DNA from 4 places in the Streptomyces sp. NBC_01012 genome. Region 1 is predicted to be linked to each of the others. Evidence: riboswitches for the same ligand, from Rfam matches in the RefSeq annotation. Region 1 holds a riboswitch; each other region holds the start of a gene.
What was found. Region 1 has a riboswitch for cyclic di-AMP ahead of OG623_RS20855 (transglycosylase family protein). Riboswitches for the same ligand answer to the same signal wherever they lie in the genome.

Region 1 (4,483 bases):
TGGTGCTCCGGACTCGGGCCGTCAGCCCTCGTAGCGGAACCGCGGGAACGCCGAACGACCGGCGTACACCGCTGCGTCGTCGAGGATCTCCTCGATACGCAGCAGCTGGTTGTACTTGGCGACGCGGTCCGAGCGGGCCGGGGCGCCGGTCTTGATCTGGCCGCAGTTCACGGCGACGGCGAGGTCGGCGATGGTGACGTCCTCGGTCTCACCGGAGCGGTGGGACATCATGCACTTGAAGCCGTTGCGCTGGGCCAGCTCGACGGCGTCCAGGGTCTCGGTCAGCGAACCGATCTGGTTGACCTTCACGAGCAGGGCGTTGGCCGAGCCCTCCTCGATGCCGCGCGACAGGCGCTCGGGGTTGGTGACGAACAGGTCGTCACCGACGATCTGCACCTGGGAGCCCAGCCGGTCGGTGATGACCTTCCAGCCGGCCCAGTCGTCCTCGTACAGCGGGTCCTCGATGGAGACCAGCGGGTACGCGGAGACGAGCTCCTCGTAGTACTCGGTCATCTCGGCGGCCGAGCGGGACTTGCCCTCGAACTCGTAGACGCCGTCCTTGTAGAACTCCGACGCGGCGACGTCGAGCGCGAGCGCGATGTCGCGGCCCGGGACGTAACCGGCCTCCTTGACGGCCTCGAGGATGAGGTCGAGGGCGGCGCGGTTCGACTCGAGGTTCGGGGCGAAGCCGCCCTCGTCACCGAGACCGGTGGACAGGCCCTTGGTCTTCAGGACCTTCTTCAGCGTGTGGTAGACCTCCGCGCCCCAGCGCAGGGCCTCGGAGAAGGACTCGGCGCCGATCGGCGCGATCATGAACTCCTGGATGTCCACGTTGGAGTCGGCGTGCGAGCCGCCGTTCAGGATGTTCATCATCGGAACGGGCAGCAGGTGCGCGTTCGGGCCGCCGAGGTAGCGGAACAGCGGGAGGTCGGACGCCTCGGACGCGGCGTGCGCCACGGCCAGCGAGACACCGAGGATGGCGTTGGCGCCGAGGGAGCCCTTGTTCTCGGTCGCGTCCAGGTCGAACATCGCCTGGTCGATGAGACGCTGCTCGGTGGCGTCATAGCCGACGAGCTCCGGGCCGATCTGCTCGATCACGGCGAGGACGGCCTTCTCGACGCCCTTGCCCTGGTAGCGGTTGGGGTCACCGTCGCGAAGCTCAATGGCCTCGAACGCACCGGTGGAGGCGCCGGACGGAACAGCAGCACGTCCCGTGCTGCCGTCGTCGAGGCCAACCTCGACCTCGACCGTGGGGTTACCCCGGGAGTCGAGGATTTCCCTGGCTACGACGACGTCGATGGACGGCACGAGGCATCTCCTTCTGGGATCTGACACTGGTTGTGCAGGGTCACTGTGGCCTTGCGCCACGAGCCTAACCGGCTCATGGCGCTCCGTCGGCCGTGCGCCCGTCTCCTGGGACGAAAAAGGACCCAAGGATCCACATTTCGGGCAAAGCTCAAAAAATTCTACGGCGAGCGACCGTCGGCCCGGCGTGCGGGGGGTCAGCACGCCGGGCCGGGTCTCCGGGGCAGGAGGAGCACCCCGGGCTGTTTCCGGCTCCTTCAGATGGAGCCGCTCGCCTACTTCAGGTGGAGCTGCTGCCCCGGGAAGATCAGGTCGGCGTCGTCGACGATGTCGTCGTTCAGCTTGAAGAGCTTCTCCCAGCCGCCGTCGACCTTCTTCGCTTCGGCGATCTTGCTCAGGGTGTCGCCGGCCTTCACCTTGTACTCGCCGTCACCCTTCTCGACCTTGTCGCCGGTCGGCGTGGTGACGGTCTTCTCGGGCGCGGTGCGCTTCTCGCTGCGCGTGGTGGGCTGCTCGGTCGTGCGCTCCTGGGTGGCCTGCGGGTCCGTGTCGCCGTTCTTCGCGGAGGAGCCGGTGTCGACGCCCGGGTCCACACCGTCGTTCGTCAGCCCGCCGGCTCCGGCGCAGGACCAGGCACCCGGGCCCTGGATGTCGAGGAGCTTCTCGGCCGCGGCTATCTGCTGGTCCTTGGTGGCCAGGTCGGCGCGGGCGGCGTACTGCGTACCGCCGGCGGCGGCCCAGCTGGACTGCGAGAACTGCAGACCGCCGTAGTAACCGTTGCCGGTGTTGATGGACCAGTCGCCACCCGACTCGCACTGGGCGACGGCGTCCCAGGTGTCGACGGAAGCGGCGGAGGCGCCGGTCGCGCCCATCAGCGGGACGGCGACAGCGGCACCGGCGACACCGGCCAGGGTGGCGACACGGACGGCCTTGGACGGGCGGCGGTGCTTGCCCTTGCTGGAAAGCAGCATGGTTCTCCTCACCGACGCCTACGAGGTGAGCTGTCGGGTTCGGGCTGTGAGTGTGCCCGGTCGCCCTACTCGCGGACGACTTCACCCCTAGCCGCACTCCGCCCGTCCTCCGACGGCCGAGTCCGGCGCTTACCTGGGTCCCCCGCTCCTGCCTACGGCGCTTTACGCGTCGGTTCCCTTCGGCCGACGGCAGGATTCGGCGTGACGGTCGAAGGTGCCCGCGGTGCGAGCGGCTCCGACCGTAAACACACGCAACCCTCACATTCAAAGATGGACATAACGACCAATCAGCCCGTACCGGTCCGGCCAGGCGGATCATTTTCGCAGGTCGGAGCCGAAATGGACGGACCGGACGGACCGGGCGCACCGGTTGAAGCAAAGAGACCCATGTCTCACTTACGCATAAGTGGACATAGGTCTCTGAACTACCCCTGGTTTCGGGGTGTTTTCCCGCTTTTGATCAGTTGAGGCCGAGGAGGTCCAGGCTCTGTCCCGGAAGGATCAGGTCCGGGTCCGAGCCCAGCTCGTCCTTGTTGGCCTCGTAGAGCGCCGTCCAGCCGCCGGAGAGGTCCTGCGCCTCGGCGATGGCCCACAGGTTGTCGCCCTCGCGGACGGTGTACGTCCCCTCGGCGTCCTGACGCGCGTCGGACTCGCCGCGCGAGGCGTGCCGGCCGGACTCCCGCCCGTCGCCCCGCTCCGCGCCCGCCTCGGGCGCCGGGGTGCCGCGGTGCTTGCCGGCCTTCGCCCCGTCGCCCTTCGAGGCGCCGGAGGAGCCGGTGGCCCCGGGGGACGGGGTCGCGGACGCCGAGGCGCCCGCTCCGTCACCCTTGTCCGAGCCGCTGTCCTCGTCCGTCGCGTCGCCGGAAGCGTCCTTGCCCGCCTCGTCCTTCGCGTCGGAGCTGTCCGAGTCGCCGGAACCGCCCTTCTCGTCCGACGGATCCGCGGATTCCGCCGGGTCCGTCGCCTCGGACGAGGGGGTTTCGGACGGGGTCGCCGTGTCCGAGGGGTCGGCGGAGGCCTCGTCGCCCGGGTCCACGCCCGGCAGCGCCCCGTCCAGGGCGAGCCCGGAGATCACCGCGCAGCTGGCCCACGCCTGCGGGCCCTTGTCCTCCAGCACCTTCTCGGCGACCGCGATCTGCTGCGAGCGGCTGGCGAGGTCGGCGCGGCGCGCGTACTCCCCACCGCCGTAGTCCGACCAGGTGTCCTGCGTGAACTGCAGACCGCCGTAGCGGCCGTTGCCGAGGTCGGCACTCCACACGCCGCCGCTCTCGCATTCGGCGACCCGGTCCCAGGTCGACGCGTCAGCGGCCTGAGCGCCACCGGCGCTGAGGAGCGGGATGGCAATCGCCGACCCTGTGACGCCTGCGGCGACGACGATGGCGGGTGCCTGGCGAGGGCGGCGGTGTCTGCCGGTCGCGGAGCCCATGGGATTGCCTTCCGTGTGACTGACATGTGACGGGTGAGTCGAACCGTGAACCTAGCCGTACTCGAACGTGTGTCACAAGTCGATGCAGCGGAGATCACGCCGAAGTCACAGAGTTGACCGATTGTCACCTTTCTCGATCCGATCCCCGGGAGCGAACTCGACGGGAAGTGTGCGCAGTCCACGCATGATGAGCCCGCCGCGCCAGCGCAAATCGGCAGGTTCCGCAGCGAGCCGCAGGTCGGGGAGGCGTCCGAGCAGCGTCGCCAGGGCTGCCTGCCCCTCCAGCCGGGCCAGCGGCGCCCCCAGGCAGTAGTGGATGCCGTGCCCGTATCCGAGGTGCTGATTGTCACTCCGCGCAAGGTCCAGGGTGTCCGCATCCTGGAATCGCTCCGGGTCCCGGTCGGCGGCGGCCAGCACCACGAGGACGGGGTCCCCGGCCGCGATGTCCTGCCCTCCCAGCGTCACGGGTTCGGTGGCGTAACGCCAGGTCGCGAGCTCCACCGGACCGTCGTAGCGCAGCAGCTCCTCGATGCCGGTGGCGAGCAGCCCGGTCTCCCCCGCGGCCAGCGAACGCTCCAGGCGCTCACGCGGCGAGGGGTTGCGCAGCAGCGCGTACGTGCCGTTGCCGATGAGGTTCACCGTCGTCTCGAAGCCGGCGAAAAGGAGGATGAAGGCCATCGCCGCCGCCTCGTTCTCGCTGAGGTGCTCCCCGTGGTCGCTCGTCCGGATCAGTCCGGAGATCAGGTCGTCGCCGGGATTCTCCCTTTTACGGTGGATGAGT
Region 2 (4,483 bases), 2.9 Mb from region 1:
ATGTCGCGCAACCTGATCATCCACACCTGTGCGGAGCGTGAACGCGCACTCGCCGACAACTCCTCGACCCCTCGCGCGAACTGGCATGACACCGCCACCGGTCTGATAGACGCCGTCGTCGGGCTCTGGACGGCACCCGTCACGGCCTGCCGCTGACGCCGCCCCGCCTGGCTCGTCCCCCACCGCACGACGAAGTGAGGAACCGATGACCACCACCAGTACCGCACACACGGACGGTGCGCCCGTGCCCTCTGCTGTGGAATTCCCGATGGACAGGGCGGCGGGCTGCCCCTTCGACCCGCCGCCCGGCCTGAAGGCCGAGCAGGAACAGGGGCCGCTCAGGAAGGCCCGCCTGTGGGACGGGAGCACACCATGGCTGGTGACGCGTTACGCGGATCAGCGCACCCTCCTCTCCGACCCGAGGGTCAGCGCCGACATCACCCGGCCCGGTTATCCCGCTCAGGCGCCGCTCAGAGGGGTCGGCTTCAGCTTCATCCTGATGGATGATCCCGAACACGCGCGGCAGCGGCGGATGGTGACAGCTCCGTTCACGATCAAGCGGGTCGAGGCGATGCGCCCCGCGGTCCAGAAGATCGTGGACGGGCTGATCGACACCATGCTGTCCGGGCCGCCGAGGGCCGATCTCGTCCAGGCGTTCGCCCTCCCGGTTCCCTCGCTCGTCATCTGTGAACTGCTCGGAGTGCCCTACGCCGACCATGACTTCTTCCAGGAGAACAGCGGCACCCTCATCCGGCGCACAGCGGATCCCGAGGTGCGGGCCGCGGCCCACGGCAATCTGATCGGTTATCTGGACGAGCTGATGGGGCACAAGATCGCCCGTCCCGCGGACGACCTCCTGTCAGGGCTCGGCACCCGGGTGGGGGCCGAGGAGCTGTCCCGCCGGGAAGCGGCGGAGATGGGCGTACTCCTGCTGCTCGCCGGTCACGAGACCACCGCGAACATGATCGCCCTGGGCACCCTCGCGCTGCTCGAACACCCCGACCAGCTCGCCCTGCTGCGCGAGACCGAGGACCCCAAGGTGGTCGCCGGCGCCGTCGAGGAGCTGTTGCGCTATCTCAACATCACTCACACCGGGCGTCGCCGCGTTGCTCTGGAGGACATCGAGATCGCCGGCGAGGTCATCCGGGCGGGTGAGGGGATCATCGTGCCGAACGACATCGGCAACCGTGACCCCGAGGTCTTCGCCGATCCTGACCGTCTGGACCTCACGCGCGACGCACGGCGTCATGTGGCCTTCGGCTTCGGCGTCCATCAGTGCGTCGGCCAGCCGCTGGCCCGGCTGGAGCTCCAGGTCGTCTACAGCACCCTGTACCGCCGTATCCCCACCCTGCGCCTGGACGCCCGCATCGAGGACCTCCCCTTCAAGCACGACGGGTCGGTCTACGGCGTCCACGAACTGCCCGTGGCGTGGTGATCCCTGGCCGCCGCACCCGACGCACAACGACACCGACGACGAAGGAGTGCTCATGAAAGTGACCCTCGACCAGGACAAGTGCGTGGCATCCGGGCAGTGCGTGGTCGCCGCCGATGACGTGTTCGACCAGGACGACGACGGCATCGCCGTCCTGCTGGACCCCGCACCGGCCCCGGCCCGGGCCGACGACGTCCAGCAGGCCGCGGCCGTCTGCCCGGCGCTGGCCATCCGGATCGAGGGCTGACACCGGGCGCACAACAGAAGCGGTCCGGCGCGTTGTCGCGCCGGACCGCTTTTCGTCGTGGCTGCTTCGTGCGGCGGCCGCCCTTCGGGGCGGCCGGCTTCCCGTGGCGGCCGACGGCGCGTATGCCCCGGCCGCCGCTGCCTCCTCCTCTCAGTGCGGCTTCCAGCTGAGCTTGCCTCCGCCCACCCACCGGACGGTCGCGGGGTCGTCGAGGTCATCGACCGTGATGCCGGCCGCGGCGGCTGCGATGAGCACGTCCGTCATGGCCGTGGCGCTTCCGACCACCTCGCCGTCGATCTCCACGACCCGGAAGGGCGGATCCCCGGGCTGAACGGGCAGGACGGTGATCCGAGGGGCCGAGGGGTGAGGGCTTTGCGTCATAGGCGGATCGGTTCCACGCGAACGCTCTCGGTATGCCCGAAGGCGTCATTCATGAGTCGTATGCCCGTTTTGAGCCGCTTTTTGGAATTGATCCCGTAATCCATAAAAGGCCATTTCGTGTGACCTGAGGCCTTCGCTCGGGCGCAAATCGCCCGAATCGGACTCAGTGACCAGGGTCACCTTATGTGCCCCGGACGCAGGAGCGCGGCGGTCGGTTCCCTTCTGTGCCAAGAGGAATGGGCGGCGCTGTGTGGGGTGGATTACATGAATTCCCGAGAATCGATCTTGCGAATGAATTGTGATCACCGCACCAGGCTTGTTCCTTTCCCTATTTCTCGCCTACGGTCGCCATCACTCCGGGCGGAACGCCGAATCCTGCCGCCGTCCGGTTACCCGACCACTTCTCGTACGGCAGGAGCGGGGGACCCAAGTAAGCGCCGATCCGGTTTCCGGAGCGGCTCGGGGTGAAGTCGCATTCGTATGCGGCCGGGCATCTCCAGCCCGAACCCGACAGCTCACTTCGTAGGCGACGGAGAGGAATTCAGCATGCCCGAAATCGCTAAGCACCGTCGTTCCAGGACCAGTTCGCTCACCCGCGGCATCATCGCCGTGAGCACGGGCGGAGCCGCTCTGGCCCTCCCCGTGATCGGTGCGACCGGCGCCTTCGCCGCCCCGGCACAGCCGACCGCCGTGGAAAAGGCGGCGACGTCGACTGCCGTGAACGGCAAGGGAATTGCAGCGAAGAAGTCCGAGTCCGCCACGTATTCCGTGATCTTGGGTGACACCCTTGCGAAGATCGCCCGCGAGCATTCCGTGAGCGGTGGCTGGAAGGCGCTGTACGAGGAGAACCAGAAGGCTGTCGGCGGAAACCCCGACCTGATTCACCCCGGTCTGAAGCTGACCATTGGTGCCAAGGCCGAGAACAAGTCATCCGACAAGGCGGACAAGGCCCCCAAGGCCGAATCCAAGGCCTCTGCTTCGTCCGACCGTGCCGAGCAGAGCGCTGACCGCGCCGACCGCTCGGAGCGTACGAGCACCAACCTCGCCGCGGAGGGCACGCCCGCCGCCGAGCCGGTCTCGTACACCGACGACCTCGACGGCTGGATCAAGGAGTCGCTCGCCGTCATGGCCGAGCACGGCATCCCCGGCAGCTACGAGGGCATCCACCGCAACATCATCCGCGAGTCGGCGGGCAACCCCCAGGCCATCAACAACTGGGACTCGAACGCCGCTGCGGGCATCCCGTCCAAGGGCCTGCTGCAGGTCATCGACCCGACCTTCCAGGCGTACCACGTGGACGGTACGTCGATGGACAGCTACGACCCGGTCGCCAACATCACGGCCGCGTGCAACTACGCAGCGGACAGGTACGGCTCGATCGACAACGTCTTCGGGGCCTACTGAGTCCTGCTGAGGCGGGACCGCTGGCGCACGGGTGTGTGACAGAGGGACAGAAGTGACGGGTGGTGCGGGTTCGGCGGAGCCCGCACCACCCGTCGTCCGTTTTCCGGTGCCTGCCGGGTCCGGGTGCTCCGTACGGCGGTGTCACGGCCGGGCCGCGACCCGCCGACAGGCCGGGCGGGGCCCGGTTGACTGGTCTCGTACAGGTTCGTCGTCCATACTGCCCGCCGTGGAGCAGCGCATAGATTCGAACACCAAGCCAGAGTTCGCCGCGGGCACTGACCCGGCGTACATCCCCGGCCTGACGGCCCCTGCCCCCGCGCGGACGGAGGCGGAGCCGGAAGCCGAGGAGGGGACGTCCCAGCGGCTTGAGGAGACGACAGGGGAGGCTGAGGGGACCGGAGAGGCCGCGGTCTCGGACGCGCTCGCCACGGAGGCGGCTGACGGATCCGTGGACGGTTCCGGGGCGGACGACGGCGACGCGAGCAAGGACAGCGTCAAGAGCCAGGACAGCGACACGAGCCGAGACGGCGACACGAGCCAGGCAGGCGACGCGGCCACGGAGGGTTCAGCTGCCTCGTCGGACGACGAGGCAGCCACTGAGGCTGAGTCCGAGTCCGAGGCGTCGCGCGGAGGTGCCGATGGCGAGGACGGCCCCGTCTTCGAGGTCAGCGACCGGCGCGGATCCATCAGAGTGGACGCCGAAGGTGTCCGCTTCCGGCTCGACGACCAGGAGGCGGAGTTCGACTGGGCCGAGATCGGCGCGGTCGAGGTCAAGACCGGCCGCTTCGGACGCCGGTTCACCGTGACGGTCCACCTGTCGAGCCGCCGCTGGTTCAACGCCGAGGTCGAGGCCGGGGCCCGGAGCGACCTCAAGGTGTGGACGGCCGAGCTCGACGAGGCGCTGGACGCCCACTTCGAAGAGGAGGCCTGACCTCCACGCTCACCCCACCGCGCACCGGGCCGCTCGTATCGGCCCGGTGCGCGGCGTGTCGTGACGGCGTTCGGACCCCTCGGCCGCG
Region 3 (4,483 bases), 3.9 Mb from region 1:
GGACCTGACATGTGCGGTGTACGTCGCGATCTTGCCCCGCAGGTGCTTGAGCACGGGGACGCCACGGGTGTCGAAGCCCGTGGTGACCATGACGGTGCCGACGGCCTGTGTCAGATCGGCGACCGCGCGCTCGAAGCGCTCCGCCACATCGTCCGGGTCGGAACCCGGACGGAGGATGTCGTTTCCACCCGCACAGAAGCTCACCAGGTCGGGGGCGAGTTCCTTGGCGCGGGGTACCTGCTCCTCGACTATCTGGTCGAGGAGGCGTCCGCGTACGGCGAGATTGGCGTACCGGAAATTCCCGTGCGTGTCGTCCTCGGGGCCGCCCGCCGCATCAGGGGCCGGGAGCTGGTCCGCGAGGAGCACCGCGAATCGGTCCGCCCAGCCGACGAGCGTTCCATCGGGGCCGGGGTCACCGACGCCCTCGGTGAAGCTGTCGCCAATCGCTGCGTACGACCCGATGATGCCTCGTTGTTTGTTTCTCGAATCGTCTGCCACAAGCGCTTATCCTGCACCTTCTAATGTGACCTACGCGACCGTAATGAGGGGTTGACGGGTGGTGAGAAAGACCACCTGGTCAGTTTTTGGTAAAGCAGGAATAAGGAGCGGGGCGGTGCGCCGTAGCGCACCGCCCCGCTCCTTCGCCCTCGGGGGTGCCTCAGATGGAGACGCCGTGCGAACGCAGGTAGGCGATCGGGTCGACGTCCGAGCCGTAGCTCGGGCCGGTCCTGACCTCGAAGTGGAGGTGCGGGCCGGTGGAGTTGCCGGTGGTGCCGGAGAGGCCGATCTGCTGTCCGCCGGTGACGGTCTGGCCGGCCGAGACCTCGAGCGAGGACAGGTGCGCGTACTGGGAGTACATGCCGTCCTCGTGCTGGATGACGATCTCGTTGCCGTACGAACCGCTCCAGCCCGCGGAGACCACGGTGCCCTGGCCTATGGCCCGGACGCTGGTGCCGGAGGCCGCCTGGAAGTCGGAACCGGTGTGGTAGCCGCTGGACCAGCTGGCGCCCGATGCGCGGTACTGGGTGGTGACGTTGGGGTTCTCGACCGGGGCGCTCCAGCCGGAGCTGTCGCTCTCCGACGCACCGGAGTCGGCGGTCTTCGCGGCCGTGTCCTCAGCCGGAGCAGCCGTCTCCTTCGCCGGAGCAGCCGTCTTCTCGGCCGGGGCGGCCTTCTTCGCCGCCGACGGGGCGGACGTGGAGGGCGCGGTCTGCGCGGAGCCGGAGGCCTTGGCGCCGAGGGTCAGCTTCATGCCCGGCAGGATCAGGCTCGGGTTCTCGCCGACGACGTCACGGTTGTCCTGGTACAGCTTCTGCCAGCCGCCCTTGATCTTCTTCTCGGACGCGATCTTCGCCAGGTAGTCGCCGGAGACCACGGAGTAGGTCTTCGACGCGCTCTTCGCCGCCGGGGCGGGAGTGCTCTGGGCAGCGGACTTCGCGGCCGGCGCGGACTGCTCGGCCGCGTGGGCGCCGGTGGCGCCGATCAGCGGAAGGGCGAGAACGGCGCCACCGGTTCCCGCGGCAAGGACGCCTCGGGAGATCGGGCCGGTCTTCGTACGACGGTGCTTGCCTTTTGCGGGCATGGGGGGTTTCCTCTCCGGCGCCTGCGAGGTGAGCTGTCGGGTTCGGACTGGAGATGCCCGGCCGCATGGTGCGCGACTTGACCCCGAGCCGTACCGGATCTCTCCGGCAGGCGACTTACCTGGTTCCCCCGCTCCTGCCACACGTGAGTCGGTGCGGATTCCGGGCGGCGGCAGGATTAGGCGTTCCGTCCGGATTGACCGTGACCGTAAGCGAGCCGGGTTGCCGTGAACAAGCGTCGGATCGCGAACCGGAATCCGCGCTTCATTCCCGTCGCGGAATTCCCGTCACACTCCGTGGATTACGGATCTTGGCTTTCCGCACGGCGTCCGGAATACCCTTCGGCATCTCCACCACGCACCGTCACGGATATGATCCCACTCACTCACCGTCCCCCATCTCCCGTACAAGCGGGGCATGTTCCACTAAATACATCAATACGGACATCGCGCGATCATCGCCCCTCGGGAGGCCGAGGTCACCACGACCGAGACGGTTGCCCGATGCACCCATGTCGTATCGTCGCGGGCGTGCCCCGTCGGCGAGCGGCGCCGACGCCCGACACCCCAGGAGCCCTTGTGACGCAGCTGCCAGAGGTCCCGCCGACCGGTCCCGAGCCGACGGACGTCGAGCTCACCGGTGTCCGTAACTTCCGCGACGTCGGCGGGCTGCCGACCGTCGACGGCAGCACCGTGCGATACGGGCGCCTCTACCGCAGCGGTCACCTCGCCCACGCCACCGAGACCGACACCGCCTTCCTCGCCGGGCTCGGACTGCACACGGTCTTCGACTTCCGTAACGCCGCCGACCACAAGCTCGACGGTCTCGACGTGGAGCTGCCAGGCGTCCGGAATGTCAGCATTCCGCTCTCCGACCCCGCGGACGGCGCGGAGTTCTGGCGACTGGTGCGCGACGGCGACCTCCAGCAGCTGCGCTCGATCCTGGCGGACGGCAAGGGAGCGGAGAGGATGATCAACTCCTACCGCTCGATCATCAAGGACCGGACCGCCGAACACAGCCGCGTGCTCCACGCGCTGGCCGAGGACAGTGTGCCGGCGCTGATGCACTGCGCGGCGGGCAAGGACCGCGCGGGCCTCTCCATCGCGGTCACGCTGCTCGCTGTCGGCGTCGAGAAGGAAGCCGTCGAGGCCGACTACCTCAAGTCGAACGACGCGCACCGCCGCTACAAGGTCCGCCGCAGCGACTCCTCCCCTGCGGGCATGTCCGACGAGGTGATGGAACTGCTCAGCCCCCTCTTCGGCGCCCACGCGGACTACCTGGCCGCTGCGTTCGACACGATCGAAGAGACCTGGGGCGGAACCGACCGCTACCTCACCGAGGGCCTGAAGATCAGCACCGACACCCGCGCGAAGCTGCGCGAGCGGCTCGTCGAGGGCGCCTGAGGCCGGGGCCGGCCGGAGTCAGCCCTTGCCGGCCACGTTGAACAGGAGATAGAGGAAGCCCGCGATGACGTGCCCGGCGACCAGGTAGGCGATGAGCCGGATCACGACACCGCGGGGCATCCGCCGCTCCTGGGTGTCCGAGCTCTTCGGCCGGCGCGGGCTGAGCGGGTCGTAGTACTCCGAATCGGACATGGCGAGTCCTCTCTGCCGGCTGTTCGGGCCGGGATGACAAAGGGTGCGCACGGACGGTACGCACGGACGGTGCGGGCGGTCGGGGCGTACGGACGGTGCGGTCGGGGCGGGGTCGGGGCGTACAGGCCGCTCAGAGCCGGTGGATCCCGCTCCCCAGACACAGCTCGGCCGCCGGGCTCTGCAGCAGCGTGTGGACGAAGAGCAGACGTACGCCGTCGGCGTCGAGTGCTGCGATCCGGTGCGGGGTGAGCGAGTCGAAGTGGACGCTGTCGCCCGGATCGAGATCGTGCACGGTCTCCCCGAGCACCACCCGCAGCCTGCCGTCCAGGACGTACAGCCACTCCTCCCCCGGGTGGACGCGCACGAGGTCGCCCTCGGTGCCGTACGGGACCCGGACGTGAAGGGCCTGCATGGCGCGGCCGCGTCCGCCCGCCTGCCGGTACTGCCAGCCGCCGGGCTCGGTGCCGCGCCTGCTTCCTTCGGCCGGACCGCCGCGGACGATCGCGTCACGTTCGGGTGGGATCTCGCCCAGGAGCTCGGAGACGGTCGTACCGTAGACCCGGGCGAGACCGAGCAGCATCGGCAGCGAAGGCTGTCTACGGCCCGTTTCGAGCCGGGAGAGGTGGGCCGGCGAGAGCCCCGCACGGCCGGCCGCGCCCTCCAGGGTGAGGCCGCGGTTACGCCGCAGGTCGCGCAGGCGTGGCGCGATCCCCGGAAGGTCGTCGGCCACCCCTCCGTCAGGAGGATTCATGCCTTCCATTGGGCCAGGATCTTTCCCCTGAGGCAAATAACTTGCCTCAGGGGCAAAAAACGAAGCGCCGACCCGGGCGGACCCTCAGCGGTTGGCGACGGCCTGTTTCACCAGGGTCCTGCCGAAGTCCCACATCAGCCCGCCTCCGCTGTGCGCGTCGTCCATGACGGCGGTGAAGGCCGTGACGAAGCGGTCGACCTCGGGCTCGCCGATGATCAGCGGCGGAATCAGCTTGATCACCTCCAGGTGATCACCGGAGACCTGGGTGAGGATCCGGTGCTTCTGCAACAGCGGCACCACCACCATCTGTGCGAAGAGACCCTTGCGGGCCGCCTGCAGCATCGTCCAGCGGCTGCGGAGCTTCAGGGAGGACGGCCGGCCGAACTCGATGCCGATCATCAGTCCCCGGCCCCGCACCTCGTGCAGCAGCTCGTAGCGGTCGACGAGGGCGGCGAGCCGCTCGCGCAGCAGATCACCGGTGCGGCGGGCGTTCGCGACGATCTGATCCTGCTCCATCACCGTGAGGACGGCGAGCCCGGCCGCCATGGCCTGGGCGT
Region 4 (4,483 bases), 1.6 Mb from region 1:
GCGTGGATCATCTGGCCGCCGCCGATGTAGAGGCCGACGTGGGTGATCCCTGAGTAGAAGAACACCAGGTCTCCAGGGGCGAGTTCGGACCGGGAGACGCGCCGGCCGGCGTTGATCTGGGTGTACGTCGTGCGGGGCAGGGAGATTCCTGCCGCACGCCAGGCGGCCTGGGTGAGCCCGGAACAGTCGAAGGACGCGGGCCCGGTGGCGCCCCAGACGTACGGCTTGCCGAGCGCCCCGTACGCGAAGTCGACGGCCTGTGCCGCACGGGCGTTGGGCGCTGCCACGGAACCGCGTGCGAGGCCCCGGTCGGCGCGGAGGGCGCTGCCGCCGTGCGTGGCGTCGGCCGAGCGCTCGTAGTCGGCGCGCTGCTCGGCGGTGAGCGTGGCCAGGAGCTTGCGGGCCGCGGCGAGCTTGGTGCGGACCGCGTCCTTGTGCTTCTTCAGGTCGGCCCGGCGGGACGCGAGGACCGCGAGCTCGTCCTTCGCCCGGGCGCGCAGCTGGGCGATGTCGTTGATCTGCCGACGTACGCCGTTGACCGCGCCGGCCTGACGGTCGCCGGCCCGGTCCTCGTAGGCGGCGCGCTCCAGATACTGATCCGGGTCGGACGACAGGGCCAGCCGGACCGCGGGGTCGACGCCGGCACTGCGGTACTGGGCGGTGGCGAACGATCCGAGGGTGTCGCGCGCGGCGTTGAGGCGCTCGGTCCTGCGGGCAGCCTCGTCGCGCAGGGCGTCGAGGGACTTCTCGGAGGCCGTCGCCTCCTCCTTCGCGCCGTTGTACTTCTCGGTCGCGACCTCGGCGTCGTGGTAGAGCCGTTCGACCTTGGCCTCGACCTGGGCCGGGGTGAGCTGGGGATCGGCCTGGGCGGCGCCGTCGAGGGCGGTCGCGGTCGCCGCCCCCGCGAGGGCGAGGGTGGCTGCGGTGCGTGCAGCAGGTCCGGTGAACAGACGCTGCTTGGGCTTGCGGTGAGCGGCTTTCCGATCGGCGGCCACGGGGGTGGTGCGTCCTTCCGTTCGACTGCCCGTCGGTGGGTGCCGCGGGCCCACCGGGCCCGGAGGCGGGCCACCACAGGGGGAGTGGCCCGCCGCCGGATTCCTGGCGGGGCGACCGGGGAGCCGCCCGGTACGGGGGCGGTGGTGCGGAACCGGTCACCTGGGAGGGACGCTAAGCCCGGCACACAGGTAAGAGGTGTAATGACAGGTATTGCCCTCATAAGTTGTTTCGTTTATGGCGAATGATGTCGGATGACCGGAAAAATCAACCGGAGTCCGGCAATTCGCGCGCACGATGAGTGCGCTCATCGGTAAGTCCTACCTGGCCCAAGAGTGGTGAAATCACATGGTTAGGCTGCGGCCATGGACGTACTCATCAATGTCTTCGTGGCCCTGCACATCATCGGTATCGCCTCCCTGCTGGGCGGCTTCCTGACCCAGATGAAGGCCATGGGGGCGGGCACGGCCCGCTTCGTACCGGCCATGCTGCACGGCGCGCTCACCATGCTCGTCACGGGCGTCGCGCTGGTCGGGCTGAACCAGGCCGACGACCAGAGCGTCAACAACATCAAGATCGGCGTCAAGCTGCTGGTCCTGATCGTGGTCCTGGCGCTCGTCTATGTGAAGCGGGACGACGAGAAGGTGAGCAAGGGCGCGTTCGCGGCCGTCGGCGGGCTGACGGTCGTCAACATCTTCATCGCCACGCTCTGGACCTGAGCGGGCCGCCCGGACTTCGGCGGCCCGCCCCGCACACGCGTTACGCCGGGCGCACGCTGCCGTAGATCGGCATGTAGTAGATGGACTCCTCGCGGACGTTCGCACCCGGCTTCGGCGCGTGGATCATCATGCCGTCGCCCTTGTAGATGCCGACGTGGCTGATGTCGTCGTAGAAGAAGACCAGGTCCCCCGGCTGCAGATCCGCCGTGGCCACCCGGGTGCCGACCTCGACCTGGTCCCAGGTGGTGCGCGGCAGGTCGACGCCCGCCGCCTTCCAGGCGGCCTGGGTGAGCCCGGAGCAGTCGTACGAGGACGGGCCCGTCGCCCCCCAGACGTACGGCTTGCCGATCTGGGCGCGTGCGAAGGACAGGACCTTCTCGGCCTTCGTGGCGTAGCCGCTGTCGGAGCCCGTGCCGCCGGTCCCCGTGCCGGACTCCTCCTTCGCCGCCTCCTCCTTGGCCGCCTCATCGGCCTTCTTCTTCGCGGCGGCCTGCTGCTTGGCCAGCTCCTCGGCCTTGCGCTTGGCCTCGGCCTTCTTCTTGCGCTCCAGCTCCGCGAGCCGCGCCTTCTCCTCGGCGGTCAGCTTCGACAGCAGTGAGCGGGCCTCGGTGAGCTTCGTCTGCACCTGCTGCTTGCTGGTGCGCAGCGTCTCCTGTGACTCGGTGAGCGTCTCCAGGCTCTTCGTCGCCTCGGCCCGCTTCGCCGCGGCCTCCTTCTGCTGCGTACGGAAGTCGGCGACCGCCTTCTGCTGCTGGCTGGTCATCCTGGCCATCAGCTGGTCCTGGTCGAAATACGACTGCGGGTCGTCCGCCAGGAAGAACGTCGCGGTCGGGGCGATCGAGCCGCTGCGGTACTGCGCGGCGGCGTAGCTGCCCAGCTCCCGGCGCGTGTCGTTGAGCTTGTCGGCCCGCTTCGCCGCGGCGTCGAGGAGGGCGTCGACCTTGGCGCGCTGCTCGGCCGATGCGGTCTTCGCTTTGTTGTACTGCTGCGTCGAGGTGCCGGCCTGCCGGTAGAGGGCGTCGACCTTCTTCTGGACTTCCTCGATGCTGGGCTTGGGTTCGGCGGGGGCGGCCGTCGCGCTCTGCGTGGAGAGCAGGGTGACGGAGGCGAGAGCCGCGGTCGTCAGACCGACGGCGGGCGTGGTGGTGCGCACGCGGGTGCGCGGCTTTCGATGCGACGCCAAGGCCGGCATCTCCTTCCGTGGACCGCCTACCGGGTTAGCTGTCGGGTTCGGGCGGAACACGGAAGGCTGCCCTACGGTCCGGTGGAGATGGACCGATTCACCCCAGTACTGCGTGTGGGTCCCCGGTTCCGTGCCTCCTGGGGGAGTACGGATTCGGCGCGGGCGCCCGTGCGGCGTGGTTCGCCTCAGGGGATACGGGCACCTTCCGGAGCACGCTAGCCAACCCGTGGTGTCCCTGTGAAGGTTGATGTTCGATATGCCCGATACATTTTCGTGACCTTTTCCGGACGGCGGTCCGCGACGGCGGATTCCGCACCCGAATCTCACGGAACGTGGGCGGACCGTCCCGCAGTGCACACGGTGTCGGTACCGTCTCGTCAATGCCGCCCCGGGTTGTCGGTGCGGACGCCTAGACTCGTGAGGCGATGAGCAGCCTCTTTGACGACAGTTTCCTGACCGGCCTCCAGCAAGCGCAGGACGGTCCCCCGCCGCCCCCCGAGGAGCACGCGCCCGAGGCGGTGCCGGAGGGCCTCTTCGAGGACGTCTTCGACGCGCCTCCGCCCCCGCGCGACGCCTACTACCGCGACGGTGCCCCGCGCCCCGTCATCGACTCCGCCGCGCTGCTCGACGGGCTGAACACCGAGCAGCGCGCCGCCGTCGTGCACGCCGGATCGCCGCTGCTCATCGTCGCCGGGGCCGGCTCGGGCAAGACCAGGGTGCTCACGCACCGGATCGCCCATCTCCTGGCCGAGCGCGGGGTGCACCCGGGGCAGATCCTCGCGATCACCTTCACCAACAAGGCCGCCGGTGAGATGAAGGAGCGCGTCGAGGACCTCGTCGGACCCCGCGCCAACGCCATGTGGGTCATGACGTTCCACAGCGCCTGCGTGCGGATCCTGCGCCGCGAGTCCAAGCGTCTCGGCTTCACCTCGTCGTTCTCGATCTACGACGCGGCCGACTCCAAGCGTCTGATGGCGCTGGTCTGCCGTGATCTGGACCTCGACCCGAAGCGCTATCCGCCGAAGTCGTTCACGGCGAAGGTCTCGAACCTGAAGAACGAGCTGATCGACGAGGAGACCTTCGCCGGTCAGGCAGCCGACGGTTTCGAGAAGACGCTGGCCCAGGCGTACGCGCTCTACCAGGCGCGGCTCCGCGAGGCCAACGCCCTGGACTTCGACGACATCATCATGACGGCGGTGCACCTGCTCCAGGCCTTCCCGGATGTCGCCGAGCACTACCGCCGCCGCTTCCGGCACGTCCTCGTCGACGAGTACCAGGACACCAACCACGCCCAGTACACCCTGGTGCGTGAGCTGGTGGGCCCGGCCGGCGAGGGCGACGCCCCTGGCGAGCTGTGCGTCGTCGGTGACGCGGACCAGTCGATCTACGCCTTCCGTGGCGCGACCATCCGCAACATCCTCCAGTTCGAGGAGGACTATCCGGACGCGACCACGATCATGCTGGAGCAGAACTACCGCTCCACCCAGACGATCCTCTCCGCGGCCAACGCCGTCATCGAGCGCAACGAGAGCCGTCGCCCCAAGAACCTCTGGACGAACGCCGGCACCGGCACCCGGATCACGGGCTA

Region 2: it holds a riboswitch for cyclic di-AMP, as region 1 does, so the genes downstream of both, OG623_RS07240 (transglycosylase SLT domain-containing protein) here and OG623_RS20855 (transglycosylase family protein) in region 1, are expected to answer to the same signal.
Region 3: it holds a riboswitch for cyclic di-AMP, as region 1 does, so the genes downstream of both, OG623_RS02950 (peptidoglycan DD-metalloendopeptidase family protein) here and OG623_RS20855 (transglycosylase family protein) in region 1, are expected to answer to the same signal.
Region 4: it holds a riboswitch for cyclic di-AMP, as region 1 does, so the genes downstream of both, OG623_RS13100 (NlpC/P60 family protein) here and OG623_RS20855 (transglycosylase family protein) in region 1, are expected to answer to the same signal.

What each region holds. Positions count from the first base shown of each region.
Region 1 covers NZ_CP108688.1:4,609,193-4,613,675, reverse strand. Annotated here, with positions in the region: gene eno (phosphopyruvate hydratase) at 22-1,308, opposite strand; gene OG623_RS20855 (transglycosylase family protein) at 1,581-2,276, opposite strand; cyclic di-AMP (ydaO/yuaA leader) riboswitch at 2,277-2,446, opposite strand; gene OG623_RS20850 (transglycosylase family protein) at 2,737-3,702, opposite strand; gene OG623_RS20845 (cytochrome P450) at 3,808-4,483, opposite strand, start outside.
Region 2 covers NZ_CP108688.1:1,670,375-1,674,857, reverse strand. Annotated here, with positions in the region: gene OG623_RS07260 (TetR/AcrR family transcriptional regulator) at 1-156, shown strand, start outside; gene OG623_RS07255 (cytochrome P450) at 206-1,435, shown strand; gene OG623_RS07250 (ferredoxin) at 1,488-1,679, shown strand; gene OG623_RS07245 (hypothetical protein) at 1,830-2,060, opposite strand; cyclic di-AMP (ydaO/yuaA leader) riboswitch at 2,417-2,602, shown strand; gene OG623_RS07240 (transglycosylase SLT domain-containing protein) at 2,607-3,464, shown strand; gene OG623_RS07235 (hypothetical protein) at 3,691-4,395, shown strand.
Region 3 covers NZ_CP108688.1:664,023-668,505, forward strand. Annotated here, with positions in the region: gene OG623_RS02945 (SGNH/GDSL hydrolase family protein) at 1-498, opposite strand, end outside; gene OG623_RS02950 (peptidoglycan DD-metalloendopeptidase family protein) at 659-1,582, opposite strand; cyclic di-AMP (ydaO/yuaA leader) riboswitch at 1,588-1,746, opposite strand; gene OG623_RS02955 (tyrosine-protein phosphatase) at 2,159-2,983, shown strand; gene OG623_RS02960 (DUF6126 family protein) at 3,002-3,175, opposite strand; gene OG623_RS02965 (helix-turn-helix domain-containing protein) at 3,306-3,926, opposite strand; gene OG623_RS02970 (aspartate aminotransferase family protein) at 4,011-4,483, opposite strand, start outside.
Region 4 covers NZ_CP108688.1:2,973,032-2,977,514, reverse strand. Annotated here, with positions in the region: gene OG623_RS13110 (NlpC/P60 family protein) at 1-995, opposite strand, end outside; gene OG623_RS13105 (hypothetical protein) at 1,359-1,712, shown strand; gene OG623_RS13100 (NlpC/P60 family protein) at 1,753-2,904, opposite strand; cyclic di-AMP (ydaO/yuaA leader) riboswitch at 2,903-3,064, opposite strand; gene pcrA (DNA helicase PcrA) at 3,321-4,483, shown strand, end outside.